DNA from 4 places in the Pseudomonas edsoni genome. Region 1 is predicted to be linked to each of the others. Evidence: predicted binding sites of a transcription regulator. Region 1 holds the regulator's gene; each other region holds the start of a gene.
What was found. The regulator FliA, encoded in region 1, starts transcription of late flagellar genes. The targets are predictions, from matches to a motif close to CTAAAGTTTNNNNNNNNNNNGCCGNTAA.
Positions count from the first base shown of each region.

Region 2: a site for FliA is predicted at 2,497-2,524, ahead of C4J83_RS16370 (methyl-accepting chemotaxis protein). Genes of this name have one in related genera too.
Region 3: a site for FliA is predicted at 2,291-2,318, ahead of C4J83_RS29440 (methyl-accepting chemotaxis protein). Genes of this name have one in related genera too.
Region 4: a site for FliA is predicted at 2,663-2,690, ahead of C4J83_RS05920 (flagellar protein MotY). Genes of this name have one in related genera too.

Region 1 covers NZ_CP027762.1:4,675,230-4,679,519, reverse strand. The annotation lists gene flhF (flagellar biosynthesis GTPase FlhF) at 1-1,057, shown strand, start outside; gene fleN (flagellar synthesis regulator FleN) at 1,164-1,997, shown strand; gene fliA (RNA polymerase sigma factor FliA) at 1,994-2,734, shown strand; gene C4J83_RS21580 (chemotaxis response regulator CheY) at 2,903-3,277, shown strand; gene C4J83_RS21575 (protein phosphatase CheZ) at 3,296-4,084, shown strand; gene C4J83_RS21570 (chemotaxis protein CheA) at 4,096-4,290, shown strand, end outside.
Region 2 covers NZ_CP027762.1:3,510,788-3,515,077, forward strand. The annotation lists gene C4J83_RS16360 (TOBE domain-containing protein) at 1-2, opposite strand, end outside; gene C4J83_RS16365 (TonB-dependent siderophore receptor) at 291-2,444, shown strand; gene C4J83_RS16370 (methyl-accepting chemotaxis protein) at 2,641-4,134, shown strand; gene C4J83_RS16375 (helix-turn-helix domain-containing protein) at 4,137-4,290, opposite strand, start outside.
Region 3 covers NZ_CP027762.1:6,313,158-6,317,447, forward strand. The annotation lists gene C4J83_RS29435 (ABC transporter six-transmembrane domain-containing protein) at 1-211, shown strand, start outside; gene C4J83_RS29440 (methyl-accepting chemotaxis protein) at 215-2,191, opposite strand; gene C4J83_RS29445 (LysR substrate-binding domain-containing protein) at 2,369-3,289, opposite strand; gene C4J83_RS29450 (NorM family multidrug efflux MATE transporter) at 3,427-4,290, shown strand, end outside.
Region 4 covers NZ_CP027762.1:1,321,925-1,326,214, forward strand. The annotation lists gene C4J83_RS05905 (peroxiredoxin) at 1-546, shown strand, start outside; gene rnt (ribonuclease T) at 883-1,554, opposite strand; gene pyrC (dihydroorotase) at 1,551-2,597, opposite strand; gene C4J83_RS05920 (flagellar protein MotY) at 2,754-3,662, shown strand; gene C4J83_RS05925 (argininosuccinate synthase) at 3,792-4,290, shown strand, end outside.

The DNA of each region.
Region 1 (4,290 bases):
CACCAACCGCCAGTTGTTCGCCGGCCTGCCGCTGACCGCTGCCGAGCCGCTGGTTGAACCGACCTTCAAAGAACCGCCACGTCCTGCAGCGCCGGCCCCGGCTGCCGCAGTCGACCAGCGCGTGTTCGACTCGATGCGCTTTGAACTCAACGGCCTGCGTGAGCTGCTCGAAGTGCAGCTGGGCTCGCTGGCGTGGAACCAGTTGCAAGGCAGCAAGCCGCAACAAGCCAACCTGTGGCGTCGCCTGCAACGCATTGGTCTGTCTGGCCCGTTGTCCCGCGACCTGCTGGCGCTGACCGCCGAAGTTGAAGAACCACGCCAGGCCTGGCGCATGTTGCTGGCGCACCTGGCACGCATGATCGTCACCCCGGAAATCGAACCCCTGGAAGAGGGCGGTGTGATTGCCATGGTCGGCCCGGCCGGCATGGGCAAGACCACCACCCTGGCCAAGCTGGCAGCGCGTTATGTGCTCAAGTACGGCGCGCAGAATATCGCGCTGGTGAGCATGGACAGCTACCGCATTGGCGCCCAGGAGCAGCTCAAGACCCTGGGCCGCATCCTCAATGTGACAGTGACCCACGTTGACCCGGGCCAGTCGCTGGCCAATGCCCTCGATCCGCTGCTGCGCAAGCGCGTGGTGCTGATCGACACCGCCGGCCTGCAAGCCAGTGACCCGGCGCTGCGCATGCAGCTCGAAAGCCTGGCCGGGCGCGGCATCAAGTCAAAAAATTACCTGGTGCTTGCAACCACCAGCCAGAAACAGGTTCTTACCGCTGCATATCACAGCTACAAGCGTTGCGGCCTGGCCGGTTGCATCCTCACCAAGCTCGATGAAACCGCGAGCCTGGGTGAAGTGCTGAGCCTGGCCATCAGTCATGAATTACCGGTCGCCTACCTGACCGACGGGCCGCGGATCCCGGATGATCTCCATCTGCCGCGCCGTCATCAGTTGGTCAGCCGTGCTGTCAGCGTGCAAATGCAAGAAGAGCCTAGCGAGGAAGCGATGGCCGATATGTTCGCCGACCTTTACCACAACCCCGCCAAACGGGTCGGTTAAGGCCAGGATGAACACCATGAAATGTATCTACATCGATGGTCTGCAAGCGATTCACGCGGCCAAGCCATGTAGCCTGCGTCTAAGCAAGACAAGGTAAAGAAATAAAATGGGCAGCATGCATCCCGTACAGGTGATCGCGGTGACCGGCGGCAAAGGTGGCGTCGGGAAAACTAACGTGTCAGTGAATTTGTCCCTGGCCCTGGCAGAGCTTGGCCGTCGCGTCATGCTGCTGGATGCTGACCTGGGCCTGGCGAACGTCGACGTTCTGCTGGGGCTGACACCCAAACACACCCTTGCCGATGTGATCGAGGGCCGCTGCGAGCTGCGCGATGTGCTGCTGCAAGGCCCCGGTGGCATTCGCATCGTGCCGGCCGCCTCGGGCACCCAGAGCATGGTGCACCTGAGCCCGGCGCAGCACGCCGGCCTGATCCAGGCGTTCAGCGATATCGGCGATAACCTCGACGTGCTGGTGATCGACACCGCCGCCGGCATCGGCGAGTCCGTGGTCAGCTTCGTGCGCGCCGCCCAGGAAGTGCTGCTGGTGGTCTGCGACGAACCCACCTCGATCACCGACGCCTATGCGCTGATCAAACTGCTTAACCGTGACTACGGCATGAACCGCTTCCGCGTGCTGGCCAACATGGCCCAAAGCCCGCAGGAAGGGCGCAACCTGTTCGCCAAGTTGACCAAGGTCACGGATCGCTTCCTGGATGTCGCCTTACAATATGTAGGCGCAGTTCCCTATGACGAGTGTGTACGCAAGGCTGTGCAAAAGCAGCGTGCGGTCTACGAAGCGTTCCCTCGTTCGAAGTGCGCACTGGCGTTCAAGGCTATTGCCCAGAAGGTCGATACTTGGCCGTTGCCCGCCAACCCTCGGGGGCATCTGGAGTTTTTCGTCGAGCGATTGGTGCATCAGACGAGCGCAGGACCGGTGCTATGACATCCAGCGGCTACAACCTTTACAAAAAGTCGGCACGTGACAGCCAGGGCGAATTGATCGAGCGCTATGCGCCCCTGGTCAAGCGCATTGCCTATCACTTGCTGGCACGCCTGCCGGCCAGCGTGCAGGTCGAAGACCTGATCCAGGCCGGCATGATCGGTCTGCTCGAAGTGTCGACCAAATACGACGCGAGCAAAGGCGCGAGTTTCGAGACGTATGCGGGTATCCGTATCCGTGGCGCGATGCTCGATGAAGTGCGTAAAGGGGATTGGGCGCCGCGTTCGGTACACCGCAATACGCGCATGGTCAGTGACGCAATTCGCGCAATTGAAGCAAAAACCGGTCGTGACGCTAAAGATCATGAAGTTGCGGCCGAACTCCAATTGAGTCTCGACGATTACTACGGGATTTTGAACGATACCTTGGGCAGCCGCCTGTTCAGTTTCGACGACCTGTTGCAGGACGGCGAACACGAAGGGCTGCACGAGGACGGCGCGAGTGCTCATCTCGAACCGTCACGCGACCTGGAGGACGAACGTTTCCAGGGTGCGCTGGCGGAAGCGATTGCCAATTTGCCGGAGCGTGAGCGACTGGTGTTGGCGCTGTACTACGACGAAGAGCTGAACCTCAAGGAAATCGGTGAGGTCCTGGGGGTCAGCGAATCGCGTGTCAGCCAGTTGCACAGCCAGTGCGCAGCCCGCTTGCGGGGGCGATTGGGAGAGTGGCGCGCGCGCTGACAGGCAGTGTGGGGACACTGCAGACGCTACCGCGAAGGCTTCATGCCTTCGCGGGTTCGTACCGTGGTGCCCTGGGCAGTCCTTTTTGTGTAGCGCCTGTTGATTGAAATGGCGCGTCCAGGTGCTGGGCGCGTTTAAGACTGCTTGGAGGTCGAATTGGACAAGAACATGAAAATCCTCATCGTTGATGACTTCTCAACGATGCGGCGGATCATAAAAAACCTGTTGCGTGACCTTGGGTTCACCAACACGGTCGAGGCGGATGACGGCATTACGGCGATTCCGATCCTCAACAGCGGGAGCATCGACTTTCTGGTAACCGACTGGAACATGCCGGGCATGACCGGTATCGACTTGCTGCGTCACGTGCGCGCCGATGAAAAACTGCGCAGCCTGCCTGTGTTGATGGTGACCGCCGAAGCCAAGCGTGAGCAGATCATCGAAGCCGCCCAAGCCGGGGTAAACGGCTACGTGGTCAAGCCATTCACTGCACTGGCCTTGAAAGAGAAGATCGAAAAAATCTTCGAACGCATCGGTCATTGATGCTGCCACGGGGGAGCTATGGAGCATAAAGAAACGTCACAGGGCGACTTTGAGTCGACCCTGAAAAAGCATGCTCACCAGTTGGTCGAAAGCCTTGAAAAAGGCCAGTTCGGCGACGCGGTGCAGTTAATCCATGAGCTTAACCAGACCCGTGACCGCGGCCTGTACCAGGAAGTGGGCAAGCTCACACGCGAGCTGCACAGTGCGATCGTCAATTTTCAGATTGACCCGCACATGCCCCAGGCCGAAGAAATTTCGCAAATCACCGATGCCACCGAACGCCTGTCCTATGTGGTCAGGCTGACTGAGGCGGCGGCCAACCGCACCATGGACCTGGTGGAAAACGCCACGCCGCTGGTCAATGGCATGGCCACCGAAGCTCAGGCGCTCAGCGTTGACTGGGGCCGCTTCATGCGTCGTGAAGTGGGGGCTGAAGAGTTTCGTGAGTTGGCGCGTCGGGTTGACGCTTTTCTGTCACGCAGCGAGCAGGAAAACCGCACGGTTTCCAGCAACCTCAATGACATTCTGCTGGCCCAGGATTACCAGGACCTCACCGGTCAGGTGATCAAGCGCGTGACCCAATTGGTCACCGAAGTGGAAAGCAACCTGCTCAAACTGGTGCTCATGGCCGGCCAGGTAGACCGTTTTGCCGGCATCGAACATGACCGCGAAGCGATCCTCTCGGAAAAAGATCCACAAAAACATCTCGCCAAGGGTGAAGGTCCGCAGATTCATGCCGATAAACGTGAAGACGTTATGTCAGGTCAGGATGACGTAGATGACCTGTTATCCAGTTTAGGCTTCTAAGGAGCACCCACATGAGCTTCGGCGCCGATGAAGAAATCCTTCAGGATTTCCTTGTAGAGGCCGGCGAAATTTTAGAGCAACTGTCCGAGCAACTGGTCGAGCTGGAAAGCCGACCGGATGATGCGAACCTGCTCAATGCAATTTTTCGCGGTTTTCACACTGTAAAAGGGGGCGCCGGCTTCCTCCAGCTCCATGAGCTGGTGGAG
Region 2 (4,290 bases), 1.2 Mb from region 1:
ATCGTGACGGGGCCTTTTCTTGACTTGCTGGTTAGGAATTAACCCGCATGTTTAAACGTAACGCTGTGTAAAAACAACTATAGCGTCCCAACTACCGGGGTTCTGCGCCGGATATTGACTACCTGCTGGCGCCGGAGCTAGCGATAAGGCTGCATCGACGATGTGAAAAATTTGTTAAGCATTTAACGTCAAAGGCTTTTTTGCTCGGATCCAATCTGACACACTGATGCGAATAATTATCATCATCTTTATTGTTCGCTAGGGACAGCACTTCCGGGAGAGTCGGTTTCATGTCTGTGCAACAACATGGCGGTAAAGGTTTTTCACCCAATTTGATCGCGATGGCCATCTGTATTGCCAGCTCACAAGCGGCCTTCGCCGCCGACGCGCAGCAGCCAGCAGACGTCGTCGAGTTGGGCGCGACGCAGATCAACACCGAGCAGCAACTCGGTGCGACCACCGAAGGCAGCCCGTCCTACACCACCGGCTCGATGGCAACGGCGACCAAACTTCCACTCACGATGCGCGAAACCCCACAGGCCGTTACCGTCATCACGCGACAACGCATGGATGACCAGGCGATGACCAGCATCAACGACGTGGTCAAGGCCACGCCCGGGTTGTTCCTGAACTTCTCCAACGGGCCTGGCCGGCAGTCGTACACCTCGCGCGGTTTCGACATCGACAACCTGATGTATGACGGCATTCCCAGCGGCTACAACGGGGCCACAGTCGGCGCCCAGCCGAACCTGGCCATGTTCGACCGCGTCGAGGTAGTGCGCGGCGCAACAGGCCTGGTCACCGGGGCCGGCAACCCTTCAGCGGCCATCAACCTGATCCGCAAGCGGCCGTTGGACGAGCAGAAAGTCACCCTCACCGGCGCCGCCGGCAGCTGGGACAATTACCGTGGCGAGCTGGACGCATCCAGCCCGCTCAACGACAGCGGCACATTGCGCGGCCGGGTGGTCACTTCTTACGGTGATGCCAACAGTTTCATCGATAAAGTCCAGGAAGATCACGGCCTGTTCTACGCCGTCACCGAAGCGGATCTGAGCGAAGACACCACCCTGACCCTGGGTTTCTCCAACCAGAAGGACAAGACCAACTACTTCTGGGGATCGGCGATGGTCGGTCAGGACGGCCATCATCTGGACCTGCCGCGCTCCTACAACCCGGGTACTCGCTGGGAGAACAAGGACCAGGAAATCAACACGGTGTTCGCCGAGCTGCGTCAGCGCCTGGCCAACGACTGGAGCCTTCAAGTCAACGCCAACTACGCCGAACAGAACGCGTTGTTTTCAGGCTCCTACCAGTCGCGCTGGGTCAACAACACCCCGGCCCGCACGGTCTACCAGGCGGCCTACGATGAAAACCAGGCCGGCATCGACGCCTTTGCCAGCGGCCCTTTCCAGGCGTTCGGGCGTACCCATGAACTGGTGGTGGGCGCCAGCAAGCGCATCTATGACCTGACCAGCTACAGTCCGTACGACACCAACTGGCCACTCACCGCGGGCAAGCCAGACTTCGTCCACACCGACAACCAGCGCGAAGTCACCACTCAGGACGGCGTCTACGTCACCACGCGCCTGAGCCTCGCCGACCCGTTGAAACTGATCCTCGGCGGACGCCTGGACTGGTATGACTATGACAACCGTGACGGCGACGGCGACTATCATGTCACCCGCAACCTCACCCGCTACGCAGGTTTGATTTATGAGCTGGACGACCATCACTCGGTCTACGTCAGCTACAGCGACATCTTCACGCCGCAGAGTGACAAGGACACGTCCGGTAAGCCGGTCAAGCCGATTGTCGGCAAGAACTACGAAGTCGGCATCAAGGGCGAATACCTTGGCGGCGCGCTGAACGCGAGCCTGGCGCTGTTCCGCGTCGATCAGGAGAACCGGGCGGTGCAAGTGTTCGTGCCAAACTGCCCGCAGGCCTCCTGCAACGAAGCCTCCGGCGAAATTCGCAGCGAGGGCATCGACGTCGAACTACAAGGCGCGTTAACCGAGAATTGGCAGGTCGGCGGTGGCTACACCTACGCCCGTACGCACACCATCAAGGATGAGGCCAACCCGCAGAAGGTCAACAAGCAGTTCGACACCGACACGCCAGAACAGCTGTTCAAACTGACCACACGCTACAACCTGCAGGGCCCGCTGGAAAAATTCCGTGTGGGCGGTAACGTCTCCTGGCAGAGCCGCATGTACAACGACCTTGACCTCGCGGACGGCAGCAAATATCGGCTTAAACAGGGCAGCTATGCCGTCACCGACCTGATGGCCGGCTACCAGGTCAACCAGCACCTGGACCTGCAGCTCAACGCCAACAACATCTTCGACCGGCGCTACTACTCCACCATCGCCAACTCGGTGAGCTACGGCGGTGATGCTTACGGCAACCCGCGCAACATGATGCTGACCGCCAAGTACACCTTCTGATCGTTATCGCAGCGTTGGCTATCCGTTCGGATAGCCGTTCGGATAGCCGTTCTTAAAGTCCCGTTCAGGGATGCCGATAAGGTTTTGGCATCCCTGAATCAAACAGCACACGCATACCTGCTTCACTCCACCGGCGGCCCGTCGTGGCACGCCGCATGCTTGCCTGTTACCCGCCGATCACATGGAGTAAGAGTGAATGCCCACCCGTCCGCGTTTTCTGGAGCACTACCGCAAGGCCGATCGCATCATGCTGGCGTTGGTCTGGCTGATGTTTCTGTTCTCTCTCGGGCTGGCGTTCTGGCACGACACTTGGCTGCAGGCACTGACCGTGGGCGCAGGCACCAGTGTGGTGCTGACGGTGCTCTATCGCGCCCTCGGCGGGACACGCTTGATGCGCTGCCTGCTGGGCGCCGGCCTGATGGTAATGGCTGCCCTGCACATCAACCAGGCGCAAGGCGTGATCGAATCACACTTCGGCATTTTCGCGTTGCTGGCGGTGCTGACGTTCTACCGCGACTGGCTGCCAATCCTGGTCGCGGCGGCAACGATCGCCGTGCATCACGTGGTCTTTCATGCCTTGCAACATCAAGGCTTGCCGGTGTTTGTGATGGAACACCACGGCGGCTGGAGCATGGTGTTCGTCCACGCTTTCTATGTGGTGATGGAGACCGTCGCCCTGCTCTACCTGGCCATTCACAGCCAGCGTGAGGCGGTCGAAAGCCAGGAAATGCTCGAGAAAATGCTCGCCGTGACCACCCAGCTCACCGTCGAAACCGCCCAAGGTGAAGGCAAGGTGCACGTCTCCCTGGCCAAGCGCTTTGACCACTTCCTGCAGCAAATCACCCACCTGATCGACGGTGTGGCTCGCGACTCCCAAGGCCTTGGCCAACTCGGCCAGGAACTGGCCAGTGCCAGCGGCACCCTGGAAAAAGGCGCACGCCATCAGTTGGCAGAAATCACCCAGATGACCGGCTCGATGCAGCGCATGGAAGACGCCATGGGCCACATCACCGTGCACGTTGAACAGGCTGTCGAGCACGCAGGCCAAGCCAGCCAACAAATCGTACGCGGCCAGGAAAGCGTCGGCCGCGCGCAGCATGAAATCAGCCAACTGGCTCTACGCATTCACGGCACCCACTCAACCGTGCAAGACCTCGCCGTGCAGGCAGAGCAGATCGGCTCGGTGCTCGAAGTGATCAGCAGCATCGCCAACCAGACCAACCTGCTCGCCCTCAACGCCGCCATCGAAGCCGCGCGCGCCGGCGAGCAAGGCCGAGGGTTTGCCGTGGTCGCCGATGAAGTGCGCAGCCTGGCCCAGCGCACGGCGGTGTCTACGCAGGAAATCAAACAGATCATCGAAGGCTTGCAACACGGCAGCCGTCAGGCCGTCGAGGCGATGCATGACAGCCAGCAAGGCGTAGAGCGTTGCGTACAAGACAGCCAGTTGGCGGTACAGATGCTGCAAGCGGTAGGCGCCGATATCGCGCGCATCGACGCACTGAATGGGCGAATTGTGAGCACCACGCGCGAGCAGTCCACGGCCAACCTGGAGATTGTCGGGCGCTTGCAGGCGGTGCAAAGCATTGCGCAAAGCACCGCGGATGATGTGGAAACGCTGGCGCGCAGCAGTGAACGGTTACCGCCGATTGCCGTGCGCCTGGATGCCTTGGGGCGCAGGTTTCATCAATGAAGTCATGCGTCTCGGGACAATGAGGAGGTGATCTGAGCAATCGCGCCCTGATCCGCCTCGTGCAGCGTGCGGTACTGATTGACGACTTCGGTTTCTTCCACAGTAAGGTCATCCGCGCTCATGTGCGAACGCTCACCGCTCAGCACGTAAAGCACA
Region 3 (4,290 bases), 1.6 Mb from region 1:
GTTTATCGGCACGCTGGCAGCCCTGCTGTTTGTGGTCGCCATCAGCCAGTTGGCGTTGTCGCCGGCGGTAAAGGCCGGCCACGTGTACGCAGTGATGACCTACCTGTGGACCTTCGTCAGCAGCCTGGACGAGGCGCCCGGTATGGTCGATCAACTGGCGCGCCTCAAAGACATCGGCAAACGCGTGGACCCGGGCCTGGGCGAGCGCTAAGCCTCAACGAAACCGATCAACCTCATGCCGCAAACCCGCCGCCAGGGTTTCCAGCTCCTTGGCGGTAACGGCCAGGTTCGATACCACTTCACGCTGCTCGCTGTTGGCCAGCGCAATGCTTTGCAGGTTGCTGCTGAGCAAGGTCGCGGTGCTGCTCTGCTCTTGGGTTGCCGTGGTAATTGCCGCAAATTGCTGACCGGCCGAGCGGCTTTGCTCGTCGATACGCGCCAGGGCTGAAGCCACGTCGGCGTTGCGCGACAGGCCTTCCTGCATCAACGCATTGCCGTGTTCCATGGTGCTGATGGCATTACCGGTTTCCTGCTGAATGCTCTGGATCATCCCGGAGATTTCATCAGTAGCCTGGCGGGTGCGCGAGGCCAGGTTGCGCACCTCGTCGGCGACCACGGCAAAACCACGGCCTTGCTCACCGGCGCGGGCGGCTTCGATGGCCGCGTTGAGCGCCAGCAGGTTGGTCTGTTCGGCAATCGAGGTGATCACGCCCACGATCCCGCCGATTTCCTGGGAGCGCTGGCCCAAGGTATTGATCACCGTGGCCGTACTGTTCAGCGCGGTGGCGATATGTTCCAGCGACGACGATGCCTCCTGCATCGAGGTGCGGCCGATGCGCGTTTGCTGGGCGTTTTCCTGGGCCAACCGCTCGGTGTTGCCCATGTTGTCGGCGATGTTCAGCGAGGTAGCACTGAACTCTTCTACCGCGCCGGCCATGCTGGTGATTTCGCCGGACTGCTGCTCCATGCCTTCATAGGCGCCACCCGACAAACCGGACAATGCCTGGGCACGGCTGTTGACCTCTTCGGCGGCCTTGCGGATATGCGAGACCATGGTCGACAGCGCTTCACCCATCTGGTTGAAGCTGCGCGCCAATTGGCCGATTTCGTCGTTACTGGACACATTGAGGCGCGCACTCAAGTCACCCGCGCCGAGGGCTTCGGCTTGACGCACGAGGTCACTCAAGGGTTGCAACTTACTGCGCAACAGCCAGACCGCCGCGCCCACCGCGAACAACATTGCCAACACGCTGCCAATCACCAGGCGAATACCAACGGCCCAGGTCACCTCGCGAATTTCGGATTTCGGCATGCTCGCCACCACCGACCACGGGCCGCCTTCAAACGGCACCGAGACGCTGTAGAAATCTTCGTTTTTGTCGCTCCAGAAGCGCCCCTCGCCCGGCTTTTTGGCCAGGTCGAGCATCACCGGTACCGCCTGGTCCAGTGCCTGCACGCCGGCCGGTGGCACCAGCCAGTGCTTCTGTTCGTCCAGCAGCGCAAGGGAACCCGTCTGGCCGATACGGAAGCGCTTGAGGTTTTCAAACTGGGCGTTCTGGGCATCGGTGTAGTCGAAACCGACAAACAGCACCGCAATCACTTTGCCGCCGGCATCGCGCACCGGTGTGTATTGGGTCATGTAGGAGCGGTCGAACAGCACGGCGCGGCCGACGTAACTTTGCCCGGCAAGCAGGCGTTGATACGCCGGATGCTGGTGGTCCAGCGCCGTACCGATGGCGCGGCTGCCGTCTTGTTTGGTCAGGGAGGTGCTGATGCGGACAAAGTCTTCGCCGCTGCGCACAAACACGGTGGCCACGCCGCCGGAGGTGTCCTTGAATTCATCGACCTCATCGAAATCGTTGTTCAACAGGTCGTTGCCCAGGAACAGGCTCGGGGTTTGCACACCCGCCACTGCGACCTGCTGCTCGCCGCGCACACTCAACCCCGCACCGAAGCGCTTTTCAAACAGCCCGCTCAAACGCTGGGTACTTTCGCGCAAGGTGCTGTGGAAGGTATTGAGTTGGTCGGCGAGCAAACGCGCTTCGCTGGCCAGGTGTTCCTCGCGGGTGTCGAGGTTGGCGGAGTCGAGCGACCGCAAGGCGAAAACCGTACTGCCGCTGATGACGACAGCCAGTATCACGGCTAATGCGAGGCCTAACTGGGAGGCAATCCGAGCGCGAGGTTGAGACATGACAGCTCCTGGCCGAGGCCAGGATCATCCTGATCTCATAGCGCTACTCGGCAAATTATCTAGTGGGAAACGTTGGTGCACGGTAGTTCCAACACACCTTATTCGGCGGGCGCGGGGAATACTTGAGCGATTCACAGGGGTATCGCGCAAACGATTGCACAAAAGGCCGGTAACGCTTCAGTCAAGGCGCTCGACTTGGGGCAACTCCATGGCCTTGACCTCACCTTGAAGGAATTCCGCCAGGCGCCTTAAACGCTCGCCACCAGGGCGGGTTTTCGGCCACACCAGGTAGTAATTTTCGCCACTGGCCACGGCGGTCGGCCACGGCAGGCTCAATCTTCCCTGGGCCACGTCTTCGGCGACCATCAGCAAATCGCCCATCGACACCCCGTAACCCCGTGCTGCGGCGATCATGCCCAGCTCAAGCGTGTCGAACACCTGCCCGCCCTTGAGCGAGACCTGAGATGCAAGCCCCATGCGCTGCAGCCAATTGCGCCAGTCGCGGCGGTCGGGCGTGGGGTGCAGCAGCTCAGCGCACGCTAGACGCGTTACGTCCCACGGCCCGTCTGCCAGCAGGTTGGGGGCGCCCACGGGGATCAGCAGTTCGGGGAACAGGTAACTGGCTTCCCAGTCCGCCGGAAAATGCCCATAACTCAGCAACACCGCGCAGTCGAACGGCTCCTGGTTGAAGTCCACTTCGTCCACGCTCATCCACGCACTGGTCAGTTGCACCTCGTTGCCCGGCTGCAACGCCCGGAAGCGGCTGAGCCGCGCCAGCAACCAGCGCATGGTCAGGGTCGACGGCGCTTTCATGCGCAGGATGTCGTCTTCGGCATTCAGGGTGTGGCAGGCCCGCTCCAGCGCAGCAAAACCCTCGCGCACGCCGGGCAGCAGCAAGCGCGCCGCTTCGGTGAGCTGCAGGTTGCGGCCGCTGCGCTGGAACAGGCGGCAGGCAAAATGCTCTTCGAGTGTGCGGATATGCCGGCTGACGGCACTTTGCGTGATCGACAGCTCCTCTGCCGCGCGGGTAAAGGAGTTGTGCCGTGAAGCGGCCTCAAATGCGCGCAAGGCGTACAACGGAGGGAGACGACGTGGCATAGGGAAACTTCCGACAGAGCAAGACCAAACCCTACCATGAGTTTTAATCATGCGAACGATCGCTTTTATCCTTTTGTGTAATGCCTCAGGAGCGCCGAGAATCCACCCTTCCCTAACCCTCTGACTTTTTGAGCGTGATGATCATGCAGCATCCGGTGCGTACTGAACTCTGGGCCATTCTGCGGCTGTCGGGGCCGTTGATTGCCTCACAGTTGGCGCACATGTTGATGGTGCTGACCGACACCCTGATGATGGCCCGCCTGAGCCCCGAAGCCCTCGCCGGTGGCGGCCTGGGCGCAGCGAGCTATTCGTTCGTGGCGATTTTCTGCATCGGCGTGATTGCTGCAGTCGGCACGCTTGTGGCCATTCGCCAAGGCGCGGGCGACATCGAAGGCGCCACCCGCCTGACCCAGGCCGGGCTGTGGCTCGCCTGGCTGATGGCATTGGTGGCCGGCTTGCTGCTGTGGAACCTCAAGCCCGTATTGCTGATGTTTGGCCAGACCGAAACCAACGTGCACGCGGCGGGGCAATTTCTGACCATCCTGCCGTTCGCTCTGCCCGGCTACCTGAGCTTCATGGCCTTGCGCGGCTTTACCAGCGCTATCGGCAAAGCCACGCCGGTGATGGTGATCAGCCTGGGCGGCACGGTGCTCAACTACTTCCTCAACCACGCCTTGATAGAAGGCATGTTCGGCCTGCCGAAACTGGGATTGATGGGTATTGGCCTGGTCACCGCGATTGTCGCTAACAGCATGGCTTTGGCGCTGATGTGGTATATCCGCAGTAACCGGGCTTACGCCGCCTACCCGCTGAGTTCAGGCCTGCTGCGCCTCAACACCCTATATCTGCGCGAGCTGTGGCGCCTGGGCCTGCCGATTGGCGGCACCTATGCGGTGGAGGTCGGCTTGTTTGCCTTCGCGGCGCTGTGCATGGGCACCATGGGCAGTACGCAACTGGCGGCGCATCAGATTGCCCTGCAAATCGTCTCGGTAGCGTTCATG
Region 4 (4,290 bases), 3.2 Mb from region 1:
AATGGCGAAATCGTAGACAGCTTCAAACTGTCTGAAGCCATCAAAGGCAAATACGGCCTGGTGTTCTTCTACCCGCTGGACTTCACCTTCGTCTGCCCGTCGGAGCTGATCGCTCTGGACCACCGCATGGACGATTTCAAGGCGCGCAACGTTGAAGTGGTAGCCGTTTCCATCGACTCCCATTTCACTCACAACGCCTGGCGCAACACCGCCATCAATGATGGCGGCATCGGCAAAGTCAAATACACCATGGCTGCCGACATGAAGCACGACATCGCCAAGGCCTACGACGTTGAGTCCGAAGGCGGCGTGGCTTTCCGTGGCGCGTTCCTGATCGACGACAAGGGCGTTGTGCGCTCGCAGATCATCAACGACCTGCCGCTGGGCCGTAACATGGAAGAGCTGATCCGTCTGGTCGACGCGCTGCAATTCCACGAAGAGCACGGCGAAGTTTGCCCTGCCAACTGGAAAAAAGGCGACAAAGGCATGACCGCTTCCACCGAAGGTGTTGCGGCTTACCTGACCGAGAACGCTGGCAAGCTGTAAGCCACGTTCGAAGCAAAAAAACCGGCCTGAGAAGGCCGGTTTTTTTATGCGCGGGAAATGACCTTGTGGCGACTGGTGTTCAGTGGCTGGAGGATTGTTGTGGCAATGGGTTGTTGTGGCGAGTGGGTAGGTTGTGGTGAGTGAGTAAGTTGTGGCGAGCGGGCTTGCCCCGCGTTGGGCTGCGAAGCAGCCCCAATTAGACCGCCACGATTTACCTGGCAGACCGCGTTGTTTGGTTCTGGGGCCGCTGCGCAGCCCAACGCGGGGCAAGCCCGCTCACCACAACAAGCCCGCACCACAACAAGCCCGTTCGCCACAACAGCGCTCGGGCAGGCCTCAGTCGTTGAAGTCTTCCCAGCCGCCCATCTGCTTCCAGCGGTTGACGATGCCGCAGAACAACTCGGCCGTCTTCTCGGTGTCGTAGCGAGCCGAGTGAGCCTCACGCCCGTCAAAGTCGATACCGGCCGCCTGACAGGCTTTCGCCAGCACGGTCTGGCCATACGCCAGGCCCGCGAGGGTAGCAGTGTCGAAGCTGGAGAACGGGTGAAACGGGTTGCGCTTCATGTCCAACCGCGTCACGGCGGCATTCAGGAAGCCCAGGTCGAAGCTGCTGTTGTGGCCGACCAGGATCGCGCGTTTGCAACCATTGGCCTTCAATGCCTTGCGCACGCCACGGAAGATATCGGTCAGCGCCGCTTCTTCACTCACCGCCATGCGCAGCGGGTGGTCGAGCTTGATGCCGGTGAATTCCAAAGCGGCTGCTTCAATGTTCGCGCCCTCGAACGGCTCGACACGAAAGAAGTGGGTGTGCTCGGGAAACACAAAACCCTGCTCGTCCATGCCGATGGTGGTCGCGGCAATTTCCAGCAAGGCGTCGGTGGCGCAGTTGAAGCCACCGGTTTCTACATCGATGACCACCGGCAGATAGCCGCGAAACCGCTCGGCCATCGGGTGACGGGAACCGCCGCCACTGTGCTCGTGTTCGTCATCGTAATGGTCTTCACTCACTTGCTTTCCTCCAGCAGGCGCCAGCGCAGTGTTTCACCGGCGCGCAGCGGGATAACAGTCAGCTCGCCAAACGGCAGGCTGGCAGGGGCGGTCCAGTCTTCACGAACCAGGGTAATGCGGTCGGTATTCGCCGGCAGGCCGTAGAAACGCGGGCCGTTGAGGCTGGCGAAGCCTTCGAGCTTGTCCAGGGCATTACGCTGTTCAAACGCTTCGGCGTACAGCTCGATCGCCGCATAAGCGGTGTAGCAGCCGGCACAGCCACACGCGGCTTCTTTGGCGTGTTGAGCGTGAGGCGCGGAGTCGGTGCCGAGGAAGAACTTCGGGCTGCCGCTGGTGGCGGCGTCCAGCAAGGCCACTTGGTGAGTGTTGCGCTTGAGGATCGGCAGGCAATAGAAGTGCGGCCGAATCCCGCCCACCAACATGTGGTTCCGGTTGTAGAGCAGGTGATGCGCGGTGATGGTCGCACCGACATTGGCCGAAGCCTCGGTCACAAACTGCACGGCGTCGGCCGTGGTGATGTGTTCGAACACTACCTTAAGCGTCGGGAACAGCTCGACCACGCGGCGCATATGCTCGTCGATGAAGACCTTCTCGCGATCGAACACGTCGACATCGCCACGCGTGACTTCACCGTGAATCAGCAGCGGCATACCGACTTCAGCCATGGCTTCGATGGCCGGCAGGATCTTGTCGATACTGGTCACGCCGGAATCGGAGTTGGTGGTCGCGCCCGCCGGATACAGCTTGGCGGCGTGCACGAAGCCGGTGGCCTTGGCCTGGCGAATTTCGTCAGGCTGGGTGCGGTCAGTGAGGTAAAGCACCATCAGCGGTTCGAAGCGGCTGCCGGCCGGCCGTGCAGCGAGGATGCGCTGGCGATAGGCGTCGGCTTCAGCGGCATTACGCACCGGAGGTACCAGGTTAGGCATGATGATGGCGCGGCCAAATGTGCGCGCTACATCGGCCACAGTTTGGGGTAACGCAGCACCATCGCGAAGATGAATATGCCAGTCGTCGGGACGCAGCAGGGTCAGGCGGTCGGACATTGGGGATTCCAGGCGGGTCAATCTGGTGGGAATGCTACCGGAAAAGACTCTTGCAGGCACTCGCTATCAAGTTTTGCAGGACGCTACCGATATCCCTGGGTATGCCTTAACGACGTATGACGCTTTGAAGTGTTGTAGAAACCAGTGGAGCCTCCCGTGCGCCAGCATTATCTAGCCCTGCTCAGTGTGTTCGCCAGCCTGCCTGCGATGGCCCTCACGTTCCAGACACGTCTGGAGAATATTGAGTGGAAGGTGGAAGGCGACCAGTTCGAATGCCGCTTGACCCAACCGATCACCGATTTCGGCTCGGGTGAGTTCGTGCGCCGGGCCGGCGAGCAGGCGACGTTTCGTCTGAAAGCCTACAACGGCGCGCTGGGTGCGGGCTCGGCGACCTTGTTGGCCGCCGCTGCGCCCTGGCAGCCGGGCCGCGGGGACATCAACCTTGGCGCCGTGCGTGCAGGCAGTGGCGAGGTGTTGTTCAACAGCTCCCAAGCTCAGGCCGGGCGGCTGTTCACCGGTTTGCTGGAAGGACGTAGCCCGACCGTGCGGCATTACGGGCGCGAAGGCGGCTACTCGGAAATCCGTCTGTTGCCGGTCAAGTTCAACAAGGCCTACAACGACTACCAATTGTGCACCACCAAGCTGTTGCCGATGAATTACGACCAGGTCAAACAGACCGAAGTCGGCTTTCCCGGTGGCGGCATTGAACTGGACGCGGCCGCGAAGAAGAAGCTGGACGTGATTGTGGCGTTCATGAAAGCCGATCCTACCGTCAACCATGTCGAGTTGAACGGCCATTCGGACAACAGCGGAAATCGCCTGACCAACCGTGATGTCTCGCGCCGCCGGGCGTTGGCGGTCACGGACTACTTAAAGGCCAATGGCATCCCGGAATCGCAGATTTCCATGCGGTTTTACGGCGAGAGCTACCCACTGGCGCCCAACACCAATGCCGCCAACCGGGCGCGCAATCGCCGCGTGAATATCCAGCTGGAACGCGTGGCAGCCCCCGAGAAACCGGCGCCGCAGGCCACTGCACCGAGCAACCCGGCACACACGTCTTAAGGTGCGACCCTCGGTCGCCCGCTCGACATAATCTGTCGCTTTATCTTCATTTGCTGTCGCGCCTCTGTAAATTCACGGTTTTGGTCGGTAGAATCGACGCCTTTCCGTACAACCCCGTGGAGTGATGGCATGGCCGACGTAAACAAGGTCGTTCTCGCGTATTCCGGCGGCCTGGACACTTCGGTGATCCTCAAGTGGCTGCAGGATACTTATAACTGTGAAGTGGTGACCTTCACCGCTGACCTGGGTCAGGGCGAAGAGGTCGAACCTGCACGTGCCAAGGCGCAAGCCATGGGCGTGAAAGAGATCTACATTGACGACCTGCGCGAAGAATTCGTCCGCGATTTCGTCTTCCCGATGTTTCGCGCCAACACCGTCTACGAAGGCGAGTACCTGCTGGGTACTTCCATCGCACGTCCGCTGATCGCCAAACGCCTGATCGAAATTGCCAACGAAACCGGCGCCGACGCCATTTCCCATGGCGCGACCGGCAAGGGCAACGATCAGGTGCGCTTCGAACTGGGCGCCTACGCGCTCAAACCAGGCGTGAAAGTGATTGCTCCGTGGCGTGAGTGGGACCTTTTGTCCCGTGAAAAGCTGATGGATTACGCAGAAAAGCACGCGATCC